2 regions of the Geodermatophilus sp. SYSU D00525 genome follow, and region 1 is predicted to be linked to the other one. Evidence: riboswitches for the same ligand, from Rfam matches in the RefSeq annotation. Region 1 holds a riboswitch; the other holds the start of a gene.
What was found. Region 1 has a riboswitch for cyclic di-AMP ahead of ACI796_RS14315 (hypothetical protein). Riboswitches for the same ligand answer to the same signal wherever they lie in the genome.

Region 1 (7,295 bases):
CATCAGCCCGGCCGACGTCCGCGCGCAGGTCGCCGCGCACCCGGACGCCGAGATCCTCGTGCACCCCGAGTGCGGCTGCACCACCTCGGTCCTCGACCTGGTCAGCCACGGCGACCTGCCCGCCGACCGCACCCGCGTGCTGTCCACCGGCGGCATGGTCGAGGCCGCCGCGCGGACCTCGTCGGGCCAGGTGCTGGTGGCCACCGAGGTCGGCATCCTGCACCAGCTGCGGGCGCTCAACAGCGGGACGGCGTTCATCCCGATGAACAGCCGCGCGGCCTGCCGCTACATGAAGATGATCACCCCGGCCAAGCTGCTGCACACGCTGCGCACCGGCGAGGGCGCGGTCGACGTCGACCCGGAGACCGCCGCCCGCGCCCGCCGCGCCGTCGAGGCGATGATCGCCATCGGCGAGCCCGGCCGCGGCGGTGAGTGACGCTCAGATCCGCGTGAAGAGGTAGACCGACACCGCGACGCCGAAGACGACGATCAGCACCCGCAGCGGCGTCGCGGGGATGCGGCTGGCGACCCGGGCGCCGAGGAACCCGCCGACCAGGCTGGCCGGCGCCGCGACGGCGACCACCTGCCAGGCGACCGGCCCGAAGACGCCGAACACGACCAGCGTGACCGTCGCCGTCACCGCGGACAGCGCGGACTTGAGCGCGTTGGCCAGCGGCAGCCGGTGCAGCGCCGTCCCGAGGACCCCGACGAGGATGACGCCGAGCGCGCCGCCGAAGTAGCCGCCGTAGACGGTGGCGAGGAACAGCGCGAGGTACAGCCACCACGGGTCGCGGGCGGCGCCGTCGTCGCGGTCGCGCAGCCGGCGGGTGAGCAGCGGCTGCACCGCCAGCAGCAGGCTGGCCAGCAGCACGAGCACGGGTACGACGACGTCGAAGGCCTCGCTCGGGGTGGTCAGCAGCAGCACGCTGCCGGCGACGCCGCCCAGCGCGGAGACGGCGCCCAGCCGGACCAGCCGCCCGCGCTGGCCGGCGTACTCGCGGCGGAACCCGGCCATCCCGCCGAGGTAGCCGGGCCACTGCGCGACCGAGTTGGTGACGTTGGCCGCCACCGTCCCCAGGCCCAGCCCGACCAGGGTGGGGAAGAGGATCAGCGACCCGCCGCCGGCGATCGAGTTGACCGCTCCCGCGCCCAGGGCCACCGCGGCCGCGATCAGGAGGTCGGCGGCCGTCACGGAGCGCCAGCCTACGGTCGGCGCATGCGACCCCCGGCCCCGGCGACCTGGCTGGCCGCCGCCCTCGGCGGCTCCGGCGTGCTGCACCTCGTGCGGCCGCGGACGTTCGAGTGGCTGGTCCCGCCCGAGCTCGGCGACGCCCGCGCCTGGGTGCTCGGCAGCGGGGTCGCCGAGGTCGGCACCGCGGCACTGCTGGCCGCGCCGGCGAGCCGCCGGGCCGGGGGATGGGCCGCGGCCGTGCTGCTGGCCGCGTTCGTGCCGGCCCACCTGCACCACTTCCGGGTGGCGCGCGGGCGGCCTGCGCTGGTGGCCGCGGCGGCGGTCCGGCTGCCGCTGCAGGCGCCGATGATCGCCGCAGCGCTGCGCGTGGCCCGGGGACACCGGGGCGTCAGCGGCCGCGCCCCCGGCCGACGCCGGCGCTGAGCCCGGCAGACTGCCCGCATGGCGGAGGCGTTCCCCGAGGACTGGCAGCGCGCCCTGGTCGTCGTCGCCCACCCCGACGACGTGGAGTACGGCTGCGCGGCCGCCGTCGCGGCGTGGACGGCGGCCGGGCGCGACGTCCGGTACGTGATGGCCACCAGCGGTGAGGCCGGCATCGCCGGGCTGCCGCCGGAGGCCGCCGGGCCGCTGCGCGAGCGCGAGCAGCGGGCCGCGGCGGCGGTGGTCGGCGTGTCGGTGGTCGAGTTCCTCGGCCACCCCGACGGCCGGCTGACCGAGGGGCTGGACCTGCGGCGGGCGATCGCGGCGGCGATCCGGCGTCACCGGCCCGACCTCGTGGTGACGCTGCACTTCGGCGACACGTGGACGCCGCCCGGCTCCGCGCTCGGCTACTGGAACAGCGCCGACCACCGGGTGCTGGGCCGGGCGGTGGTCGACGCCGTCGGCGACGCGGCCAACGAGTGGATCTTCGCCGAGCTCGCCGACCCGGAACCGTGGCGCGGGGTGCGCTGGACCGCCGTCTCCACGCCGGTGGGGGTCACGCACACCGTCGACGTGACCGACGTCGTCGACCGGGCGGTGGCCTCGCTGGCCGAGCACCGCCGCTACCTGGAGGCGCTGTCGGCCGACCCGGTCGAGGAGCAGGCACGGCGACAGGTCGACATGGCGACCCCGGTCGTCGACGGCCGGCGGGTGGCCGGCTTCGCGTTGTACGCCGGCTGACGCCGGACGCGGCCCCGGGGAGCTCCCGGGGCCGCGTCCGGGGCGGTCAGGGGTTGAAGCTCACGTGGACGTGGTCCATGTGGTTGGCCGTGGGGGACCCGCGGTCCTCCATCGCCCGCCAGCCGCCGCTCCCGATCACGAGGATCCGCTGCCTCCAGATGACGTAGTCGACGCCGAGGCGCGAGGCGTTGTCGACGACGTACTGGGCGACGGCGTTCCCCTTGGCGGAGTCGGCGTAGACCATGAAGTCCGCGGCGAGCTGCTGGGTGGGGGAGTGCCCGGGGCGGGTCAGCACGGTGGACACCCCGAACCGCTGCGCGACCTCGGCGACGACCGGGCGGACGTGCGCCGCCCAGGCGCTGTAGGAGGTCGAGGAGGCGGTCGGCCTGCCCGTGAGGTTCGTGGACACCGCGGCGGCGGGGGCCGCGGCCGGTGCGGCGGGGGCCGCGGCCGGTGCGGCGGGGGCCGCGGGCGCCGCGGCTCCTCCCCGGTCCTGGGACCAGCTGTCCGACCGGTCGCGGCGGGGACCGTCCCAGTCGGCCTGGGCCGCCGACTGGCCGGTGAGCCCGAAGGCGACGGCGAGGGCGCCGGCGGTGAGGGTGCGGCGGATCGTGCGCTTGCTGCTGGAGGGCATGACGAGGAGAGCTCCTGACGTCGGTGTCGCGCGGCGCCGTCCGTGGCTCGGCGGTCACCCGTCGCGTGAGGGGGACCTGCGGGACGGGCCGGCGCGCGGCCGGGCGGCGGGCGACTGCTGGAGGGCAGGCCGACGCCAGGGCGGTCGGTTCCGGTCCGTGGAGGGCGGCGACCGGCGGAGGTGGGCGGGTCGCGGCGCTCGTCGCAGGGGGCGGGGCACGCCGGGGCAGGCGCCGTCGGCGCACCCCGTGGTGGTTCTCCGTTCTCCCGTGGCCGCCTACCGGGTCAGCTGACGGGTTCGGGCGGGGATCTGCGCCCTACCCCCTCCCGGGGCTCGGGAGGTGGGACTCACCCCGGTGGTGCGGTGGGTCCCCGGCTCGCGGCCACCCGCGGTGGCCGTGACTCGGCGGCACCCGGCTCGGCTCCCCCGGTGGAGGACGTGACGACCGGCCGGACGCAGCCACCGTAGGAGCGTCCGCCGGGGCCCGCAGCGCGGACTGATGAGTTCCGCTGAGAGGGTCCGTAGACTGGTCGGCACGACGGACGAGTCGGCCGGGCGGTCGCGTCGGCGGGGGAGACCCCGCCGCCGAGGAACGTCCGGGCTCCACAGGGCAGGGTGGTCGCTAACGGCGACCCGGGGTGACCCGCGGGACAGTGCCACAGAGAACAGACCGCCAGCAGTTCGCTGCTGGTGAGGGTGAAACGGTGGTGTAAGAGACCACCAGCGCACCGGGTGACCGGTGCGGCTCGGTAAACCCCACCCGGAGCAAGGTCGAGAAGGGGCGGCGGCTGGGCGACCGGACGCCGTCCTGCGCAGGCGTTCGAGGGCTGCCCGCCCGAGCCTGCGGGTGGACCGCTCGAGCCCGCCGGCAACGGCGGGCCTAGATGGATGACCGCCCATCGGGAGGCCGCGAGGCGCCCGAGGACAGAACCCGGCGTACAGGCCGACTCGTCCGTCGCCCGCCGCCGACCTGGACCCGTGCGTCCAGGGGGCGACAGGGAGTGCACGTCACGCCACCGAGCCAGGCGCGGCGCGCCGCGGGTCGTGAGACGGCCGCGGGGACGCCGTGCGGCGGCCGGCCCTCGGTGTGGCCTGACCGATCAGTTCCCCGCGCCGTGCTGGTCTGTACGCCGAACCGACTCACGGGAGGCATGACGCCATGCGGAAACTGGCCTTCGGCATGAACGCGAGCCTGGACGGCTACATCGCCGCGCCCGGTGACGACCTCGGCTGGAGCGTGCCGAGCGACGAGCTGTTCCAGTGGTGGTCCGACCGGGTGGGGGCGACGGGCCTGGCGCTGTACGGGCGCAGGTTGTGGGAGGGGATGAGTTCCCACTGGCCCACCGCCGACCAGCAGCCCGGCGTCACACCGGCGCAGATCGAGTTCGCCCGCCGCTGGCGGGACATGCCGAAGGTGGTGTTCTCCTCCACGATCAGCGCGGTCGACGGGAACGCCCGCCTGGTCACCGGCGACGCCGTCTCCGAGATCGCCCGACTCAAGACCGAGGACGGCGGTCCCATGGACGTCGGCGGCGCCACCCTCGCCGCGGCGGCCATGCGGGCCGGGCTGGTCGACGAGTACGCGATCGTCACCCACCCGGTCCTGGTGGGCGGGGGCACGCCGTTCTTCACGGCGCTGGACAACTGGGTGGACCTGACCCTGGTCGAGACCCGGACGTTCCCCGACGGCGTGCTCCTGACCAGGTACGAGACCAGGCACTGAGGCGCGACGGTCCCTGGAGCCGCCCCCAGGGGCACGTGGCAGGCAGCGGTCGACGCTCCCCGCCGACCCGCGCACGACCGGGTCGACGGCGTCCGGTCGTCCGGATCCGGTGTCAGGTGGCTGTCGGTGTGCCCGCGACCCGACCCTCACCGGCGGGACCCGACCGATGAGTCGCCGCAGCGACCGGGGTCCTCTCTCGTGGGGGCGGCCGGACGGGCCGCGGCGACGACCCGGGAGGACCCGTGACGCAGTACCTGCTGTCCATGCCGCACGACTCGGCCGAGGAACCGACGATGGCGTCGATGGACCCCGCCGAGCTGGAGGCCGCCCTGGCGGCGGCCGGCGCCTTCCTGGAGGAGCTGGTGGCCTCCGGCGCGCTGGTCTTCGCCGGTGGGCTGCACCCGCCGTCGACCGCGGTCACCGTCGACCACACCGGGGACGACCTCGCCGTCGCCGACGGGCCGTACACGCAGGCGCCGGAGTACCTCGGTGGCTTCTGGGTCGTCGAGGCGCCGGACCGGGAGACCGCCGTCTCCTGGGCCGCGAAGGCGTCCAGGGCGCTCGGCGCACGGATCGAGGTCCGCGCCTTCCAGGAGGTACCGGCGTAGGGGGCGCTCTGCCGTGTCGCCCGGGGCGGCTCCCGACGGACGGGACCGATGAGATCGTCCGCGTCCGCCGGTCCCGGCTCCCGGACCGGGGCGAGGACCAGGAGGACGGATGCGGAAGATCGTCGTGCACATGATGCTGTCGCTGGACGGTTTCTTCGAGGGGCCGGACCACGACCTGAGCTGGCACTGCGTCGACGACGAGCTGCACGCGCACTTCAACGAGCAGCTCGCGACCCAGAGCGCCTTCATCGAGGGGCGGGTCACCTACGAGCTCATGGAGGCGTTCTGGCCGACCGCCGACCAGGACCCGGAGAACCCAGCGGTCGTGCGTGAGTTCGCCGGCATCTGGCGAGCGGTGCCGAAGATCGTGTTCTCCCGCACCCTGCAGGAGGTCGGGCCCAACGCCTCGCTGCGGGCGGAGGTGGACCCCGACGAGATCCGCGCACTCGAGCAGCAGCCCGGCGGGGACATGACGCTCGGCGGGGCCGACCTGGTCGAGACCTTCCGCCGGCTGGACCTGGTCGACCAGTACCGGCTCTACGTCAACCCGGTCGTCGTCGGCCGCGGGCGACGGCTGTTCGAGACCTCCGACGACCCCACCGACCTGGAGCTCCTGGAGACCCGGCGGTTCGGCAACGGTGTGGTCCTGCTGCGCTACGCCGTCCGACGGGCCCAGGACCCGTCTCCCCGGGTCGTCGGAGCCGGAGCAGGATCGGCGCGGGGATGACCGCGACCCACGGCTGATCTCGGCTGCGCTCTCCCCTGGTCGAGGCCGGGAGGTGCCGGCAGCGTCCCGGGGGCGTCCACCGCGGTCCGGATGCGGCCATCCGGCTGGAGCAGCTGCGAGGACCCGCCGATGTGGTACCCGGGTGCCCGTGCGGGTCCGGCGGAGGGAGCGAGGCGCGTGGTGAGGTGGGTCCCGGCGGCGGCCGGTGCGGTCGTGGGGGCGGCCGTGGGTGGGCTGGCCGTGTACCTCGGGAGCGACGGATTCCTCTACGGCGGCCGCGAGCACGTGGACCTGGGGAGCTGGGTCCGGGCCGAGAACCCCTGGACGGAGTCCGTGGTGCCCGGAGCGCGGTGGGCCACGGACGAGCTGTGCGGCGCCGACCTCCCGTGCATCCAGGCGGTGCGGGCCGAGACGTTGACGATGTACCGCTTCGCGGACCGCGAGGACGCGGTGGCCACGGCCCGCGCGTTCGCCGGGGAGGCCCACCTCTCCGGGTGGATCGTCGTCCGCTTCGAACCCGGGGGTCTCACGGCAGCGGAGCGCAGGGAGTTCGCCGCCACCCTCGACTGCGTCAACGTCGGCGTCGCCGAGGGCGGGCTCGAGTGCTGACCGCCCGCGGCGGGGGCCGCACCCGGACCGGCGCGATGATTTCCGGCGCGGTCCGCGGTCCCTCCTGACAGCCGCTCGACCACATCCCCGGAGGGCCCCGTGACCGCCACCTACACCTTCGACGTCTTCTCCAGCCTCGACGGCTTCGGCTCCTACGGCGAGGACGGCGACTGGGGCGGCTACTGGGGCAAGGAGGGCCCGGAGTTCCTCGACCACCGCCTCGCGCAGTACCGCGCGGACCAGCGGCTGGTCCTCGGAGCGGCCACCTTCCGCGAGTTCGTGCAGTTCCTGGACCCGGCCCAGGTCACCGACCCGCTCAACACCCGGATGCGGACCATGCCGACGACGGTCGTGTCGACGACGCTGCAGGCTCCCCTCGACTGGCCCGACGCGACCCTGGAGCACGGGGACGCCGTCGACGTCGTCGCCCGGCTCAAGGAGGAGTCCGCGGTGCCGCTGCGCTCGCACGGCAGCCTGGCGATGAACCGGGCGCTCATGGCCGCGGGTCTGGTCGACCGCGTCCAGGTGACGGTCTTCCCCGTGATCACCGGGAGGACGGGCACGGCGCCGGTCTTCGGGGGTGCGGCCGACTTCGACCTCGAGCTGCTCGGGAGCCGGACGTTCGACGGCCGCATCCAGGA
Region 2 (7,295 bases), on a different contig from region 1:
CGGGAGCCCGAGCCGTCCACGTCCGACGACGCCGCACTGGCCTCGCTGCTCGGCGTGCCGGTCAGCGCTCTGGTGCGGGCGCTGGGTGCCGGCTGGCAGGAGGTCGACACGTCGAGTCCCGTGGGGCCCGAACTCCTCGGGTACCAGCGCTGGTTCGTCTCCGGGCGGCCGGCGCAGGTGGCGGTCGGCTGGGACGGCTTCGTCTTCACTCTCGCTCGTCCCGAACCCCGGTGGCACGGGGTGTGGCCGTTGGTGTGGGAGTTCGTCGCCGACCGGAGTTTCCAGGCGGAGGAGGTCCTCTTCGAGCCAGAGGTCCTCGCCGCGGCAGCCGAGGAGATCGCCCGTCGGCGCCGTCGGACGTTCCGCTGGTGCCCGATGTGCCGCGAGGTCAACGCCCGCGAGCACGTCCACGACAACACCGGCCTGTGCATGAGCTGCGCCGAGCGGTTCCTCGGCGTCAAGTACTGATCCACAGCAGGGAGAGGAATGACATCCCAACGACCCGGTGGCGTCCGGGCCTGGCGCGGGCCCGGCAGCTGGTACCTCCTCGTCACCGTGTTCTCGGCCGGCGTCTTCGCGGCCATCCCGTTCTGGCATGCAGCGGGTCGACTGCGCGATGCATCTGCACGTCTCTGGGCCATCGCTTACAGCGGCTGGGGCGTCGCTTTCATCCTGGCAGGGAACCTGCTGTCCGACGATCGTCCCGGGAGGACCGCGGGGGCCGGGCCCGAGTGGCTGAACGATGCGCTCGCGTTCGTCGTCCTGGTTCTGCTGGTCGTCGCGTGCTTCCGTCTGCAGCGGTTGCGCAGTCACGTCTACGAACGCGAGCTCGCACTGATCGGGGCGGACCCTGCGATGACGCGCGCGCTCGAAGCACGACGTCGGAGGGACGAGGCGCGCTCGCTGTTCATGCGGGACCCGGCCTTGGCGCGCGAACTGGGGATCGGTCGTCCCGATCTCGGGCGGGGATACGACGACGGCGGCCTCGTCGACATCAACACCGCCCCTGCGGCCGTCATCGCGTCCCGGCTGGAGCTGGACACAGCCACGGCTCACGCCATCGTTGATGCTCGCTCGGTCCGCGGTGGCTACTACGCATTGAGTGAGCTGTTCATCGACGTCGCCTTGCCGGTGCATGCGCAGGAACGACTGAACGAGAGGACGGTCCTCTGATTCGGTCGGAGCCTGGACCCCGCGTAGTCCGGACGCGTCAAGCGACAGGGGCGAGGAGTGGGGTCGGGACGGTGATCGCCGACCCGTCGGGTCGGTAGGTGCGCCAGGTGCCGGTCGGTTGTCGTTCGACGCGGAAGCCGTGGTGGACCTTCGTGTGGTGGCGCTCGCACAGCAGCGCCGAGTTCTCCAGGCTGGTGTCGCCGCCGTCGATCCAGTGCACCAGGTGGTGCACGTCGCACCACCAGGTCGGGGCGCCGCAGCCGGCGAACACGCATCCGCCGTCGCGGAGTTCGGCGGCGCGGCGGATGTGCGGGCTGGCCAGCCGCTGCTCCCGGCCCAGGTCCAGCGGTACCCCGTCGGGACCGAACACCACCCGGGAGATCGTGCCGTCGCAGGCCAGCCAGCGGGCGCGGGCGGCGGAGATGGTCACTCCCGAGCCCAGCGTGGCGGCGTTGCGACCGGTGCCCGGAGCGGCCAGGTCAGCGAGGTCGATCCGCGCCACCACGTGCGGCTTGTGCCCGCGCAGCAGCGGCAGGCTCCCGGCCGCCAGCACGTTGTCGGCGACCTGGACCAGCGCATCCCCGAGGCGCTGGGCGCGGGTGCGGTCGTCCCCGGCGGGGCGGTCGGCCTGCACGTGCGCCTCCAGCGCGGTCTGCAGCTTCTCCCCGCCCACCGCGTCCAGGTGCCCGCGGATGGAGAGCGAGCCGTCGGCGTGCCTGGCCAGCGTCAGCGACCGGCCCTCGGTCGGGTCGGGCTCGGGCCCGTCGGGATCGAGGTCGTTGCAGTAGTGCTGCACCACCTGGACCAGATCGGAGTGCTGCCGCTCGACCGCCACGCCGGTGAGCACCGCGTCGATCACCGCCAGGTCCACGCCCTGCTCGAGCGCCGAGGCCAGCCGCTCGGGGGTCACCGCCCGCGCCGCGACCGCGACCTGCTCGGCCGACACCAGCCCCGTCTCGTGCGCCTCGGCCAGCGCCGGCAGGTGCTCCAGCGCCCGGCCGTTGCGCACCAGCCGGGAGGCCTCCACCGTCGACAGCCGGCAGTGCCCGCGCAGCCACGAGGCCATCGACCTCAGCCCGTCCCGCTCGGGCGCCTGGGACAGCTCCGCGGCCCGCACCGCCCGCGCCAGGCGGGCGTCGATCCGGTGGCGCTCGGCGACCAGCGCAGCGACGTCGTCGAGGACGTCACCGCCGCCCGGCTCCTCCGAACACATGATCGAAGTCTAGCCGATCCGACACTCGCACGCAGCATGAATCCGCAGGTCAGCGGCCCGATTGCGGCGGCTGAGCGCCGATCACTCCGGCCACCACGGCGGCCGCCGCATGACCGGCCCGGACGGCGTCCAGCACGGACGCACCCGCGCGCCAGCCGGTCAACAGCCCCGCCGTGAACGCATCGCCGCAGCCCGTCGTGTCGCGGAGCCCACCTGCGGGCAGCGGCTCGACCGGCACCTCCACCGTGCCCGCCACCGTGACGACCCGAGTCGGGGCAGCGCCGGCGTGAACCAGCACCAGCGGCGGCGCGCAGGCGGGCCGGTCGCCGTCCAGACCCAGGGCGCTGGCCTCGGCGGCGTTGCAGCAGAGCACGTCCGGACGCAGCCCGGTGAGCAGGTCGGCGTAGGCACCCACGCCGTGGGCAGAGATCCGGGCGGCAGCGGCGACGTCCACGCTCACCGGCACCCCGAGGTCGTGCGCCGTGTCGGCGGCGGCCCGCACCGCGTCGGGGTAGCGCAGCAGGTCGTAGCCGTCGAGGTGGACGACGGCCGCGCCGGCGAACCACTCCCGGCGGACGTCGGCCGGCTCCAGGCCGCCCTCCCCGCGGTCGGTCAGCACCGTGCGCTCGCCGTCGGGGTGCACGAGCACCGTCGCCAGCGGCGCGCGGCCGCGGCGGACCACCGCGATCTCGACGCCGCGCCCGGCGAGACCGGCCAGCAGCCCGTCGGCGAGCGGGTCGGCGCCGGCCCAGCCCGCGAGCCGCGCGGGCGCACCCAGGCGGGCCACGCCGGCGGTGACGTTGGCGGGCGCGCCGCCGGCCGTCGTCGTCCGCCCGACGCGCTGCTGGCCGCCGATCACCAGGGGTGCGGAGAGCACGAGCAGCTGGTCGGCGACGAGCTTGCCGACCGCCACCACCGGACCGGAGCCGGCCGGCCGCGGCCAGGGGGGATCGGCGGCGGTCACCACCCGAGGATGGGTCGGTGCCCCCGGCCGGGCGAGCCGGCCGGGGGCACCGTTCCGTGCGTCAGGCGACGCGGCGCGCGCCCGCGTACTCCGGCATCGAGTCCAGGTCGACCACGGCCACCGGCTTGCCGGCGGTCGAGGCGTGGACCATCTGGCCGTTGCCGATGTACATGCCCACGTGCGACACGGGGCTGTAGAAGAACACCAGGTCACCCGGCTGGAGGTCGGCCTTCGCCACCGGGGTGCCGAACGTCGACTGGGCCTTCGAGGTGCGCGGGATCGAGACGCCCGCCGCCTGGTAGGAGTAGCTGGTCAGGCCCGAGCAGTCGAAGCTGTCGGGGCCGGTCGCGCCGTAGACGTAGCGGTCACCGACCTGCGCGAGGGCGGTGTCGACGGCCGTCTGGGCCGCCCCGTTGGGAGCGGGCGCCGGTGCGGCGGCGACCGTCCCGGTACCGCCACCGCCCGTGGAGGCCGACGCCGGCAGGGGGGACAGGGCGATGCCGGCTCCGGCGATGGCCGCGACGGCGATGCCGCGGAACGAGCGACGGGCGGTGGACGTGCGTGCAGTCGTCATCGACGACGGTTCTCCTGTTCTCCGCGATCGCCTACCGGGTTAGCTGACGGGTTCGGACGGAGGAGTCGCCCGGCGCGACGGAGCGCGCTTCACCCCAGTGCTCACGTGGGTCCCCGGCCCGGTGCCGGCTGAGTTGCCGGCGTCCGGTTCGGCGTGTCCGGCGGGTGTCACACAGGGGGCGTGACGGTGGGTCCCGGCCGGACCGCGACGACGGTAGGGACGGGGGTTGCAGCACTCAACCGGACCGGAGTCGCGCCACGCCCGGACGCCGGTCGCGGACTTGACGCGGGCAGCGGATCCGAATCGCCCGCCTCACCAGGACCGGAGCCGGCGCCCCCGCCGTGCGAGATCCGGAGGGACGGCGCCGACACGCCGCGGCGGAGGAGAAAGGAGCCGGCGGTGTGCCCGTACAGCCCGTCAACGACCCGCCACGACCGGATCGGGGGACACAGCCGGGATCGCGACGGTTGCGCCGCCCGTTGTCGGGGCACCCGATGCAGTAACCGAGAGGAGGGAGCCCCCCATGGGGATGATGAGGAACCTGATCGCCTCGGGCGTCGCCGCCAAGGTCGTCCAGGAGCTCCGGAAGCCGCAGAACCAGGCCAAGATCAAGCAGTTCGTCCGCGACTTCCAGGCCAAGAACGCGAAGGGCGGCAAGGGCCAGTCCGGTCGCGGCTACTGACCCGCGGTCCCGATCGATCGCGGCCCCCGTCCCGGCCCGGGACGGGGGCCGCGGCGTGTCCGGGGAGACCGGCGGGGCGACGGGGGCGTCCCGTGACCGTTCCGCGACGACGCCGTCCCGGATGTCCCGGGGACCGGTGTCCCCCCGTGGCACGCTCCCGCGGTTCCTCCCGCGACAGCGGTGCCGCCGCGCCCGCCGCGGGTCCCTCCAGCACGACGGGGTGTCCCGATGACCCGACCGCCGCCCGGCCAGCCCTGGCAGCCGCCGCAGGGCCCGCTGCCCGGATTCCTCCCCCCGCCTCCGGAGGAGAAGGAGACGCCGGTCTACCTGCGTCCCTGGTTCGCCGTCCTCGCGCTGGTCCTCGTCGTGGGCACCATCGGCGCCGCGCTCGGTGGCGGCGACGACGACGAGCCGGCGACCGCGGCCGCGAGCACCACCGCGGTCACCGAGACCGTGACCGCCACGCCGAGCCCGCAGCCGGCCGTCCCGCCCGTCTCCAGCGCCCCGCCGCCGGCCGTCGTGCCGAGCACCACCGCGACCCCGACCACGTCGGCCGCGCCGGTGGTCGACTTCGCCATGCCGTCGGTGGTCGGGATGACCCTGCAGGACGCCCAGGACCTGATCCAGACCCACGGCGTCTTCCTCAGCCTGTCCCATGACCTGCTCGGCACGCGCAACCAGGTGCTCGACGCCAACTGGAAGGTCTGCACGCAGAACGTCCCGGCCGGCCAGCGGGTCACCGGCGACGTCGAGGGCGCCATCGACCTCGGCGTCGTGAAGCTCGAGGAGAGCTGCCCCTGACCACCCGTCCCCGAGCGGACGGCGACCGCCCGAGCCGTGTCCGGGGCGGCGGGACGGGTACCCCGTGCTCCGACCGGGGCGAGCCCAGCCGTCCGGTCGGAGCACGGCTGAGGAGGTCCGCGATGACCCAGGGTCCGCCGAACGGCGGCTCCGACGGCCGCACCGACGACCACGTGCTGCCGGGTGAGCACCCCGACGAGAACGGCGTCGCCGACGACGCACCCGAGCAGGGACCCCGCGCTGCCCAGGGGCCCATGGGGAGCGGAGACCGCCCCGGCTTCCCCGGCGCCGCCGAAGGCACCGGGATGGGCCGGGCGGAGGACTGAACCGGCGCGTGTCCGCGCTCCGGGGTCACAGTGGCCCCGGAGCGCGGGCAGGCTCCGCCCTAGGCCCGCGCGGCCGCCGCGGGACCCAGCGGGACCAGGTCGGGGCCGGCGACGATCGGTGCGGTCACCGTGCCGATCCGCTCGACGGTCACCGCGACCTCCACGCCCGGCCGCAGCCACGGGTGCCGCTCCTCGCCGTGCAGCGACCGCAGCTCCAGCAGGCACCCGGTCCCGACCGTGCCGCTGCCGACGACGTCACCGGGCCGCAGCTCGGTGCCGCGCGAGGCGTAGGCGAGCATCTGCCCGAACGACCAGCGGATGTCGGCCCAGTTGCCGCCGCCCTGCTCGACGCCGTCGACCGCGGCCGCCATCCGCAGCGCGTAGCCGGCGCCCGAGCGGTACGGCTCGAGCTCGTCGGGGGTCACCAGGACGGGGCCGAGCGTCGTCGCGCCGTCCTTGCCCTTGGCCGGGCCGAGGCCGACCTGTGACTCCACGCCCTGCACGTCGCGGGCGCTCCAGTCGACGAACACCGTGTAGCCGGCGATCGCGGCCTCGGCCTGCTCCGGCGTGAGGTCCGACCCGGCCCGGCCGACGACCGCGGCGACCTCCACCTCGTAGTCGAACGCCGCCGAGCCGGGGGAGACCGGCACCGGCTGGCCGGTCCCGCGCACCGCCGCCGGGTTGGTGAAGTAGAAGACCGGCTGCCGGAACCAGACCGGCGAGACCTCCCGGCCGAACGCGGCCGCGGCGTTGCGCGCGTGCTGTTCGAAGGACAGGAAGTCGCGGACCGACGGGGGCCGCGGCACCGGTGCGCGCAGTACCAGCCCGTCCTCGGGCACCACCTCGGCCGGGGTGCGCTCCGCCGCCGCGGCGAGGTCGGGCAGCAGGTCGGCCAGCGCGGCGTCGAACCCGTGCACCTGCCCGTCGCGCAGCAGCCCGGCCCGCTCCGCGCCGTCGGACGGCGACACGTAGGTGACCCAGCGCATCAGCTCTCCTCCCTCACGCCCGGCAGCCGATGGGGCCGCCGTGGAACGCCACCATGTCCGGCCAGATCTCGGCCAGCGGCAGCCGCTCGCCCGGCGGCCGGCCGTCGAGCTCGGCGTAGGCCCGGTGCAGGTTGCCGACCAGCCGCTCGGACTCCTGCCACCCGGCGTAGGGGTTGTCGGCGTGCCGGCGGGCGGTCTCCAGCGGCGACCACCCGGCCGCGTGCCCCTCGCGCGCGGTCGCGGCGACGAAGGCGGCGTAGCCGGCGAGCTCGTCGAGCAGCCGGGGGACCTCCTCGCCGCGGCACACCGGGCCGTGCCCGGGCACGAGCACGTGGGGTTGCAGCGCGCGCAGCGCCTCGACCGCCCGCGGGTAGCCGGCCACGCTGCCCTCGGCGAGGAACGGCTGACCCCCGGCGAACGCGACGTCGCCGGCGAAGGCCACCCGCTGCGCCGGCAGCCAGACGACGACGTCGCCGCGGGTGTGCGCCGGCCCGACCGCGTGCAGCTCCACCGCCCGCTCGCCGAGGTGCAACGTCAGCCCGCCGGTGAACGTCAGGTCGGGCGGGCGCACCTCCA

Region 2: another riboswitch for cyclic di-AMP. It lies ahead of ACI796_RS02495 (C40 family peptidase); the one in region 1 lies ahead of ACI796_RS14315 (hypothetical protein).

Annotation. Positions count from the first base shown of each region.
Region 1 covers NZ_JBJGZK010000015.1:62,231-69,525, forward strand. The annotation lists gene nadA (quinolinate synthase NadA) at 1-436, shown strand, start outside; gene ACI796_RS14300 (sulfite exporter TauE/SafE family protein) at 440-1,192, opposite strand; gene ACI796_RS14305 (DoxX family protein) at 1,217-1,615, shown strand; gene ACI796_RS14310 (PIG-L deacetylase family protein) at 1,634-2,353, shown strand; gene ACI796_RS14315 (hypothetical protein) at 2,400-2,987, opposite strand; cyclic di-AMP (ydaO/yuaA leader) riboswitch at 3,246-3,405, opposite strand; RNA gene rnpB (RNase P RNA component class A) at 3,531-3,942, shown strand; gene ACI796_RS14325 (dihydrofolate reductase family protein) at 4,147-4,710, shown strand; gene ACI796_RS14330 (YciI family protein) at 4,953-5,318, shown strand; gene ACI796_RS14335 (dihydrofolate reductase family protein) at 5,428-6,045, shown strand; gene ACI796_RS14340 (hypothetical protein) at 6,223-6,654, shown strand; gene ACI796_RS14345 (dihydrofolate reductase family protein) at 6,754-7,295, shown strand, end outside.
Region 2 covers NZ_JBJGZK010000002.1:117,691-124,985, forward strand. The annotation lists gene ACI796_RS02475 (hypothetical protein) at 1-468, shown strand, start outside; gene ACI796_RS02480 (hypothetical protein) at 556-1,173, shown strand; gene ACI796_RS02485 (DUF222 domain-containing protein) at 1,211-2,386, opposite strand; gene ACI796_RS02490 (carbohydrate kinase family protein) at 2,436-3,350, opposite strand; gene ACI796_RS02495 (C40 family peptidase) at 3,412-3,924, opposite strand; cyclic di-AMP (ydaO/yuaA leader) riboswitch at 3,937-4,088, opposite strand; gene ACI796_RS02500 (hypothetical protein) at 4,448-4,606, shown strand; gene ACI796_RS02505 (hypothetical protein) at 4,835-5,407, shown strand; gene ACI796_RS02510 (hypothetical protein) at 5,530-5,733, shown strand; gene ACI796_RS02515 (fumarylacetoacetate hydrolase family protein) at 5,793-6,719, opposite strand; gene ACI796_RS02520 (MBL fold metallo-hydrolase) at 6,733-7,295, opposite strand, start outside.